2 regions of the Anaerotignum propionicum DSM 1682 genome follow, and region 1 is predicted to be linked to the other one. Evidence: riboswitches for the same ligand, from Rfam matches in the RefSeq annotation. Region 1 holds a riboswitch; the other holds the start of a gene.
What was found. Region 1 has a riboswitch for thiamine pyrophosphate ahead of thiC (phosphomethylpyrimidine synthase ThiC). Riboswitches for the same ligand answer to the same signal wherever they lie in the genome.
Positions count from the first base shown of each region.

Region 2: it holds a riboswitch for thiamine pyrophosphate, as region 1 does, so the genes downstream of both, tenA (thiaminase II) here and thiC (phosphomethylpyrimidine synthase ThiC) in region 1, are expected to answer to the same signal.

Region 1 is NZ_CP014223.1:1,645,753-1,651,288, reverse strand. Features, by position in the region: gene thiF (thiamine biosynthesis protein ThiF) at 1-468, shown strand, start outside; gene CPRO_RS07755 (thiazole synthase) at 492-1,265, shown strand; gene thiH (2-iminoacetate synthase ThiH) at 1,277-2,530, shown strand; gene CPRO_RS07745 (thiamine phosphate synthase) at 2,523-3,137, shown strand; TPP riboswitch at 3,229-3,327, shown strand; gene thiC (phosphomethylpyrimidine synthase ThiC) at 3,398-4,702, shown strand; gene CPRO_RS07735 (NAD(P)H-dependent flavin oxidoreductase) at 5,301-5,536, shown strand, end outside.
Region 2 is NZ_CP014223.1:86,221-91,756, forward strand. Features, by position in the region: gene recR (recombination mediator RecR) at 1-483, shown strand, start outside; gene CPRO_RS00395 (threonine/serine exporter family protein) at 744-1,205, opposite strand; gene CPRO_RS00400 (threonine/serine exporter family protein) at 1,218-1,973, opposite strand; TPP riboswitch at 2,218-2,326, shown strand; gene tenA (thiaminase II) at 2,535-3,200, shown strand; gene CPRO_RS00410 (ABC transporter ATP-binding protein) at 3,217-3,972, shown strand; gene CPRO_RS00415 (ABC transporter permease) at 3,969-4,712, shown strand; gene CPRO_RS00420 (ABC transporter substrate-binding protein) at 4,715-5,536, shown strand, end outside.

The sequences.
Region 1 (5,536 bases):
GATTTTGATGAAGTGGATATTACCAACCTTCACCGCCAGCAATATAAAGCATCTCAAATTGGGTGTTTCAAAACCAAAGCCCTTGCTGACAATTTAAAGGAAATTTCGCCGTATCTTGCTATTACAACCTATACCCAACGAATTGACGAAAATAATTTTCAGGAGTTATTGCAGGGGGCAGATATCATTTGCGAAGCCTTTGATGTAGCCGAAGCAAAAGCTCTGTTGGTAAACGGTGTGCTGGAAAAGATGCCGGAGAAATATCTGATTGCAGCTTCCGGAATGGCTGGGATTGATTCAGCAAATAACATTCATACAAGAAGGGTAACAAACTGTTTTTATCTCTGCGGAGATGAAGTCAGCGATGTGGCTGATAATATTGGACTTTTTTCCTCCCGTGTTATGTTATGTGCCGCACATCAGGCTCATATGGTTCTGCGTATTCTTGGAGGAAAATTTGAAGTTTAAAATTGAGAAAGAAGGTATACATAATGCAATCAAACGATAAACTGACCATCGGAGGTAAGGCGTTTCAATCCAGATTCATTCTGGGTTCCGGCAAGTATTCTTTAAATTTAATCGAAGCGGCTGTAAAAGATGCCGGTGCGGAAATCATTACCCTTGCCGTTCGCCGTGCCAACACCAAGGAACAGGAAAATATCTTAGACTTCATTCCGGAGGGCGTTACGCTATTGCCCAATACCTCGGGAGCTAGAAATGCCCAGGAAGCGGTGCGTATTGCCAGACTTGCAAGAGAACTGGGATGTGGAAATTTTGTGAAAATCGAAATTATGCGAGACTCCAAATATCTGTTGCCCGATAATCAGGAGACAATCAAGGCCACAGAGATTCTTGCAAAAGAAGGATTTGTGGTTATGCCTTATATGTATCCGGATTTAAATGTAGCAAGAGATTTGGTGAATGCCGGTGCTGCTTCCATTATGCCCTTGGGTTCGCCCATTGGCTCCAACAAAGGACTTGTAACAAAAGAGTTTATTCAGATTCTAATTGAAGAAATTGACCTTCCCATCATTGTTGACGCTGGCATAGGCAGACCCTCTCAGGCTTGCGAGGCAATGGAAATGGGCGCCGCTGCAATTATGGCGAATACTGCCCTTGCCACAGCGGGTAATCTCCCCATGATGGCATCTGCATTTCGACAGGCAATCGAAGCAGGACGCAAGGCGTATCTCTCCGGTCTTGGCAGAGTCCTTGTACGAGGGGCATCTCCTTCCGATCCACTGACGGGTTTCCTACATAACTAGGAGGTAATTTTATGGAAAATCAATTTTTTGTAGATTCAGAGCATTTGTCTGAATCTGCCCTTGAAAAGAAACATTTGTTGGAAACTGATCCATCTTATCGTAAAAACCACATGGAGTATTTACCCGGGATGGAGCAAATTCAGTCCGACATCTGCAAAGATGTTATGACTCAGATGCATTCCTATGATTACACCCAATATACTGCATTTGATGTAAAAACGGCGCTAGAGCATGAGACTTGCTCCCTGGATGATTTCAAGGCTTTGCTATCCCCAGCGGCAGAGCCATTCCTTGAGGAGTTAGCTCAAAAAGCAAGACTGGAAAGCAGCAAGCATTTTGGTAATACAGTGTATCTTTTTACGCCACTTTATGTTGCAAATTATTGCGAGAACTATTGTGTTTATTGCGGTTTCAACTGCTACAATCACATCAAACGAGTAAAATTGACTATGGAGCAGATTGAGCATGAGATGAAGGTGATTGCAGAAAGTGGGATGGAGGAAATTCTGATTCTTACTGGGGAAAGTCGTAGTCAGAGTGATGTGGCCTATATTGGTGAGGCATGCAAATTGGCACGAAAATTTTTCCGTATGGTTGGGCTGGAAATCTATCCCGTTAATACTGACGAATATAGATATCTTCATCAATGTGGCGCTGACTACGTGACTGTGTTTCAGGAAACCTATGACCCAGAGAAATACGAAACCATTCATCTTTGTGGGCATAAGCGTGTTTGGCCATATCGTTTTGATGCCCAAGAACGTGCCCTTAGAGGGGGTATGCGGGGCGTGGGATTCTCTGCTTTGCTGGGTCTTTCGGATTTTAGAAAGGATGCCCTTGCCAGCGCACTTCATGTGTATTATTTACAAAGAAAATATCCTCAGGCAGAGATGTCTCTATCTTGCCCAAGACTTCGACCCATCATCAATAACGATAAGATTAATCCTATGGATGTGGGTGAAAAACAACTCTGTCAAATGATATGTGCATATCGTATTTTTTTGCCTTTCGTGGGAATTACGGTGTCTTCTCGTGAAAGTGCGTCTTTCCGTAATGGTATTGTGAAAATTGCGGCTACTAAAGTTTCAGCCGGTGTCTCAACGGGTATTGGAGACCATGAAAACAAATACAGAGGAAAGGAATCAGATGGGGCACAAGGCGACGAGCAGTTTGAGATTGATGACAGCCGCAGTTTAGATCAAATGTATCAGGATATTTCAGAGGATGGCTTGCAACCCGTTCTGAACGATTATCTTTATGTATGATTTTATTTGTGTTACCAACCGTCTGCTGTGTAAAGAAGAATTTCTGCACCGCATAGAAAAGATTGCCTCCAAACATCCAGCCGGTATTATTCTGCGGGAAAAAGATTTATCAGAAGAAGAATATAAACAGTTGGCAAAACAGGTGTTGGAAATTTGTGCGAAACACCAAGTGCCATGTATTCTACACAGTTTTGTGGATGTGGCCATGGAGCTGGGTGCCGAGGCAATTCATCTGCCGCTGCCTATGCTAAAAGAAGTCACCGAAACACAGAAAGTCCGCTTTAAAGTAATGGGTAGCTCCTGTCATTCGCTAGAGGAGGCCCTGGAGGCTCAGCGCCTTGGGTGTACTTATATTATTGCAGGGCATATCTTTCAAACTGACTGCAAAAAGGGTTTAGCAGGACGAGGGCTCCACTTTTTAGAACATATTTGTAACAGTGTATCCATCCCTGTTTATGCCATTGGAGGGATTGACTATCATAACATTTATTCTGTCTATGAAGCAGGGGCCAAAGGCGCTTGCGTCATGAGCGGCCTGATGAAATGCGATGATGTAGCGTTATATTTAATAGGTTTCGAAAAAGCAGATGGAAAATATAGTGTTTAGCAAGGCCAGCTTGTTCTTCTAAAGAAACTGCAAGGATTAACAAAGTATAGAAGAAACAGTTTTATAATAGACTTTCGACGTAAAAAAAATTGAATAGAAGCAGGGGGGCTTTATAGCTGAAAGGAAGTTTTACTTCGACCCTTAACCTGATTTGGATAATGCCAACGTAGGGAGCACAGTGCTGTTATAGAAGCAGAAAGTACCCTAATCAGGGTGTTTTCTGTTCTTTTTTTAACTAACTTTTTAAGAAAAGGGGATAAATTATGAATTATAACACCCAAATGGAAGCAGCAAAAAATGGAATTATTACACCACAAATGGAACTTGTTGCCAAAAAGGAATGCAGAGAGCCAGAGTTTATCAGACAGCATGTGGCAGAAGGTAAAATTACAATTTGTGCAAATAAAAATCATAAGTGCTTAGACGTAAATGGTATTGGCTCTATGCTCAGAACAAAAATAAATGTAAACCTCGGTGTTTCCAGAGATTGTAAGGATTATGATATTGAAATGAAAAAGGTTATGGCAGCTGTCAATATGGGGGCAGAGGCAATTATGGATTTGTCATCTCATGGAGATACATCAGGCTTTAGAAGAAAGCTGACTTCGGAATGCCCTGCCATGATAGGTACAGTGCCTGTATATGATTCTGTAATACACTATCGAAGAGATTTAGCAACTTTAACAGCAAAAGATTTCATAGATGTGGTACGACTTCATGCGCAAGACGGAGTTGACTTTCTAACTTTACATTGTGGAATAACACGCAAAACAATTGAGCAGATAAAATTACACAAAAGAAAAATGAATATTGTTTCAAGAGGTGGTTCGCTGATATTTGCTTGGATGTGTATGACAGGAAATGAAAACCCATTTTACGAGTATTACGATGAAATTCTTGAGATTTGTAGAGAATATGATGTTACGATTTCATTAGGTGACGCTTGCCGCCCAGGTTGTCTTGCAGACGCAGGGGATGTTTGCCAAATAGATGAGCTGGTTCGTTTGGGCGAATTAACAAAAAGGGCGTGGGCAAGGGATGTTCAAGTTATGGTAGAGGGCCCCGGACATGTTCCCCTAGATCAAGTTGAAGCAAATATGAAAATACAACAAACGATTTGTATGGGAGCACCTTTCTATGTGCTTGGCCCTATCGTTACAGATATTGCTCCGGGGTATGACCACATCACTGCGGCAATCGGCGGTGCGGTTGCAGCAATGGCAGGGGCGGCGTTCTTGTGCTATGTGACCCCGGCAGAACATCTTGCACTACCTAATATTGATGATGTGAAGCAAGGGATTATAGCAAGTAAAATTGCGGCACATGCGGCGGATATCGCAAAAAAAATTCCGAATGCAAGAGACATAGATGACAAAATGGGGGATGCAAGAAAAAAATTGGACTGGGAGGGACAATGGCAATGCGCCCTTGATCCGGAATATGCAAAATCTATCCGTGATGAAAGAACACCTGAATTTGATGACACTTGTTCCATGTGCGGTAAGTTTTGTGCTGTTAGAAGTATGAATAAAGCCTTAAATAATGAATATATTGATATTTTGTAATCGAAATATAAAAAAATGGAAATTGTAAGCATTGGTGATATGCAGGAAAATGGCATATTAGAACTGTTTCCTTAGAAATTTTTCCGAAAAGGCAGAAAAAATTAAAAAAATACCGTGACTGGTTCCTTGCACAACCAACGCAATTATCATTAATAGTACCCCCTCAATTCCCATAAAGTGAAGCTTGAAAAAGAAGGATCAACTAGAAAAAACGTGCAGAATCACAAAGTAAAAGGGTTTCCGAGGGGTGGAATGTATTTTTCCATCTCTCGGTTTTTGTTTTAGTTAAGGAAAAGTGGCATTTGAGGATGAAAGCTATGAAAGAAATCAAACATCGTTTTTTAAATGCCAAAAACTGAATTAAAGGAGGTGGTTATAATCTTTTTATAGAGTAATAAATTGAAATTCAAATGGGGAATATAGATTTGAAACCGCAGCGAAATAGTATCTGGATCAGAAGTACTCCAGCAACAAAAAAGATTACATTGATTGTTACAGAGGGCAGGCAAGATGATGTAGTTTCTATTGACAGATGATATGGTATATATTATCATATTATAAGAAAAGTGCTATCAATAAATACAAAACGAGGTGTATCATGATTAAACTCAAAGGGGTACGAATTGGTGACTTAGAAATAAAAGTGCCCATTATTCAAGGCGGAATGGGTATTGGTATAAGCCTTTGGCGTTTAGCCGGAGCGGTTGCTGCACAAGGTGGGGTAGGTGTCATTTCAGCGGCACAGCCCGGTTTTTTAAAAGAAAACTTTGGCAAAGAGCCCTTGAAAGCGAACTTAGAGGCATTGGCAGAAAATATAAGAAAGGCCAAAGAAAT
Region 2 (5,536 bases), 1.6 Mb from region 1:
GACGAGGTTGCCGGTTTATCGGGTGCCATTCTTGAGGCAAGAGATAAGGTGCGTTACTGTTCCGTTTGCTGTAATTTGACGGAGGAGGAGCTTTGTCCTATCTGTGCAAATTTAAAAAGAGACCACAGTGTGATTATGGTTGTAGAGGATCCACGGGATATGGCGGCTTACGAGCGTACCAAGGAGTTCCATGGAGTATACCATGTTTTGCATGGAGCAATTTCGCCTATGACAGGGGTGACGCCTCAGGATATCCGCATTAAGGAGCTTGTTACCCGCATGGATGATACGGTGAGAGAGGTTATTCTTGCTACAAACCCCAATGTGGAGGGGGAGGCTACTGCCATGTACATCAGCAAGCTTTTAAAGCCTTTAGGCGTTATGGTTACCAGAATTGCCAACGGCGTACCCGTAGGCGGAGACTTAGAGTATGTTGATGAAATTACCCTATCCCGTGCTTTAGAGGGTAGGCGTGAGTTGTAAGACCTTGGGCTTTGCCCCAAACCCCACTTGCTTTTTGAAAAAAGCAAGACCAAAAAGTTTATAAAAACCGCATATACATGCGGTTTTTTCTTTTTTTAAAAATAAAGTAATAATATTATTTAATTTTAAAGAACAAAAGGGCAGACATCGTCTGCCCCTTAAATAATGGGTCAAGGGTGAAACCCTTGTAGGAGTTCGAGGGCAAAGCCCTCGGGGTCTTGGCCTTTATATCTTCTGGAAGTTCGAGGTCTTGACCTTAGTTATGCCTTGACCTTCTTTTTTCGTCTTGGAATAATCTCAAAAAAGGAGTAGGGTAGCGCCAAAATTAAGATTGACCCAGCTCCAATGGCTCCCGCCAGCTTTAATCCTAGTAAAATGTTAGAATAGGTTTCCAAAATCATACCCCCTAAGGCTGTAGCCATGGTGTTGTAGACCACAGTACCGGGAACCATGGGCATGATCCCTGGAATATGATATAAGGTAGAGGGCGCTTGCCTGTGATAGGAGGCAAAACGAGAGAACGCCGTAACCAATGCAGAGGAAACCAAGGTGGCCATAGTAGGACTGATGTATACCGATAGGACAGCATAGAAAAACCACCCCAGAAAACCTGAGATACCGCAGTAAACCAATTCCTTTTTTGGTGCATTAAAAACAACGGAAAAGGCAACACAAGCGCAAAAGGACATAAAGCTTTGGAATAATATAATATGAAACGCCATTTTTTCTCCTCCTTAGTGCCCCATTGTGGTGATGCCAAAGCCAACGCCTCCGGCAATGGCGAAGGCAATCAATAAAGCTTCTGCCATCTTGGAGGTGCCGCTGATATAGTGTCCTTCCATGATGTCCCGAATGCTGTTGGTCATTGTCATGCCGGGCAGCATAGGCATGATGCTGCCAATAATAATCATATCTGTTCCCGCTGAGGGTACGAATCTTTGAAAAATAACGGAACCCGCCCCGGCAATAAACCCGCCAATGAGACAGGTGAAAAAACTGGGCAATTTTGTTTTTCCGCTATGATTGATTAAAATACCAATGAGAATACCAAACAAAAAGGCGGCTAGGGCGTCAATCAATTTGCCATTTAAAACCAGAGTGAACCCCCCGCAGGCAACACCAGAGCTGATAATACGGGAAATTGGGCGATAGGCAGAGGTATGACTGATTTTTTCTAACCGTTTCGCTGCTTCCTTCAAGGTAATCTGCCTTGAAACAAAGGCTCTTGAGATTTCATTGACAGAGCAAATTTTTCCAAAGTTTACAGAACGATTATATACCCCTCGGGTTAAGGTAAGAGAGCCTGATTTTTTACTTGGGATGCTGACAATCAAAAACGTGCTCATTGCCAGAGCCTCCACTCCTGTGGAGTGACTGACCGATAAGATACGATGCATAGTATCCTGCACCCGATGGGTCTCGCCACCGCTGGCAAGCATAAGCTCTCCCGCATCCAAAGCAAATTTTAAAAGTAAATTATCATCCATCATATAAATACCTCTTTTCGTAAAGGGGGAGTAATCTTTTTGTATACAGCCTAAAGTATAACGGATTTATATGCAATATTCAATCGGGCGACGGAAGAAAATAAAAGGCTTTTTTAGACCAAATTTTCGGCTGTTTTGCAAAATAATAGCTTTTCCAAATCTTTCGTTTTGCTTATTTTTCAAAACCGAAGATAATTTTATTTACAAGATTGTAAATTTATACTATACTGGTACAATACAACTGAATAAATAAGGCTGGGGGTGCTTTGATTCGTTGAAGCTGAGAGGAATTCGTTTTCCAACCCTTTGAACTTGATGTGGTTAGAACCAACGGAGGGAAGCAATTTATATTTGAAAGCGCAAGGTCTTTCCCAATTGGGGAGAGACTTTTTTTATTTTGTAAATCGGAGTCTTTTCATCCAATTGGAGGATGACGGATAATCTCAAACAATGGATAAATTGATTTTTGTAAGCCTTAAGAACCAAGGTAATGCAATGGCAGGGCAGATGAAAAAGCAAGAATAGGCTTTGCCCTGCAAAAATGAACTAGAAAGGTGGAGGGAAATGAAATTAACAGATAGGTTGTATGAAGAAGTTAAATATATTTGGAATGGATATTTGGAACAGCCCTTTGTAAAGGAGTTAGGAGAAGGCACTTTGCGGGAGGACCGTTTCCGCTTTTATATGGTGCAGGATTACCGCTATTTACTGCAATATGCAAAGGTTTTTGCTTTGGGTGTTGTAAAGGCTGAAGATGAAGGGCTTATGCGCCGTTTTGCCTGTATGGTGCATGACACGCTGGATGGAGAAATGGATGTACATAAGATTTATATGAATCGTTTGGGCATTACCGAGGAGGAGGTTGCCAAAACAAAAACGGCATTGGCCAATCAGTCCTATACCTCTTATATGCTGGAGGTTGCTTTTAAGGGAGATATTTTGGATGTACTAGCAGCGGTATTATCCTGCGCATGGAGCTATCAAATGATAGGAGAGCATCACAAAAATATCCCCGGTGCTATGGAGCATCCCCTTTATGGTGAATGGGTCAGAGGCTATTCATCCGAGGAATACGTTCGTGGTGTGGAAGAAATTATAGACGCTGTGAATGAATTTGGAGCAGATATTTCTGCAAAAAAGGAAGCATATTTAAAAGAAATATTTTTAAATTGTTGCCGATACGAAAGAGATTTTTGGGAGATGGCCTACCATATGAACATGGGGGACTAAAAAGGAGTGTGGCGTGATGCTGCGGTTTGAAGGAGTATCCTTTCGATATCCAGAGGATGAGTTGGGAATGATGGAGAAATTGTCTTTCCAAGTGGAAAATGGTGAGTTGGTGGCAATCATCGGCGCCAGTGGATGTGGAAAAAGCACCATTTTTCGTTTGATAAATGGACTAGAAAAACCCGACGAAGGAAAAATTTTGGTAGACGAAAGACCGATTGAAACCATAAAGAACTATAGTGCCTTTATGCCCCAAAAAGACTTGCTTTTCCCATGGCGCAGTATTGAGAAAAATGTCTGCCTTCCCATGGAGCTTGCAAAGGTATCTGTAGAAGAGCAGGGCAGAAGGACAGAGAAGGTTTTGGCTCAGGTTGGGTTGCTGGAGTATGCCAAAAAATTTCCTAAGGATTTATCGGGGGGAATGAAGCAGAGAGCGGCTTTCGCAAGAACCCTCCTTTCAGGGGCAGATATGCTTTTGTTGGATGAGCCCTTTAGCGCGCTGGATTACCTCACAAGAGTAGAAATGCAGGAGTGGTTGTTACAGCAGTGGGTGCATTATCATAAAACGATTTTGTTTATCACCCATGATGTGGAGGAGGCCATTTTTTTGGCAAAGAGAGTTTATATCATACAGGATTCCAGACCATTTACGGAAATGGAATGCATTGAAGTACCCTTGGACTATCCCAGAAATCGTGAGGATTTGAAAAAGGCGGAGATTGTAGAATTAAAAGAAAGTCTCATTGGAAAGCTGAGAAGGAGTGTGAGCTTATGAAAAAAAACATGCCTTCTGCGCTGTTGGTGCTGATTTTATTAATGCTTTGGCAAGGTGTTGCCATGGGAATTGATGCGGCTTACATATTACCCTCGCCTACAGGTATTTTAGTACGCCTTTGGGAGCTGAGAGTGCCTCTGTTTACGGTGCATTTGCCTGCAACCATGGGAATTACTGCTCTTGGACTTCTAATTTCCGTAGTTCTTGGGTTATTGCTGGCCATCGCTATGGATTGGAACCCAAAGCTGGAAAAGGCACTATATCCCGTGATTGTGGCGTCCCAGACCATACCCACTACGGCCATCGCACCTTTGTTTATCCTATGGTTTGGATATTCTATTTGGAGTAAGGTTTTGGTCACAATTTTAATGACCTTTTTCCCCATCGCCATTACGGTATTTGATGGGTTTAAGTCTACAAAACGGGAAATGGAGGAGCTCTTGTTCACTTATGGCGCCTCTAAAAAGGATGTTTTTCTAAAACTGAAGCTGCCCACAGCTTTGCCCCACTTTTTCTCAGCTATTAAAATGGCAATTCCCCTCAGCGTCATTGGTGCAGCAATTGCCGAATGGCTGGGAGCGCAAAAGGGTTTGGGCTATTTTAGTAAAAGAATGATGACACAGCTGGACGGTGCGGGGGTATTTGCGCCGGTGGTATTGCTCTCCGTTGTGGCAATGCTGACGGTTTGGGTAATTACAATGATTGAAAACAAAACGATAACATGGAGAAAGGAATTATAATGATGAAAAAAAGAATATTTGCTTTTTTAATGACGGCGGTTATGGCAATTGGTGCAGCAGGCTGTGGCACAAACAAGAGTAGTGAAGATGGTAGTGCCCCTAAAGAGGGTGAAAAGAAATTAGAGGATTTTTCAATTGTTTTGGATTGGTATCCTAATGCCATCCATAGTTTTTTGTATACAGGGATTGAAAAGGGCTATTTTGCAGAGGAAGGCTTAAACTTGGTTATTAATTTTCCTTCTAACGTGAATGATGGTATTTCCATGCCTGCAGCAGGCAAAGCAGATATCGGACTGTATTATTTGCAGGATGCAATTTTAACAGCTACCGAAGAAAATGTTCCCATTGTTTCCGTAGGTGCGTTGACACAAAGCTCTCTCAATGTTGTAGTAGCCTTAAAAGATAGCGGCATTAGCGGTGCGAAAGATTTAAAGGGAAAGAAAATCGGATATTCGGGAACTTCCCTTTCAGAAGAACAAATTAAGTCTATGCTGGAAAATGTGGGCCTTAGCGCAGAGGATTGCCAATTTATTGACGTTGGCTTTGATTTGATGACTGCTTTAACCACGGGACAGGTGGATGCCACAATTGGTAACATGGTAAACCATGAGGTGCCTCAGCTGGAAGAAAACGGCTTTGCCATCAACTACTTCTATCCTACTGAATTTGGCGTACCGCAGGCTTATGAACTGGTATTTTTAGCAGGCAAGGATGCAGTGGAAAAAAATCCTGAAAAAATTCAGAGATTTTTACGTGCTTGCCAAAAAAGCTTTGGGGATATGAAGGAGAATCCTGATGAAAGCTTGCAAATTTTATTAGATAAT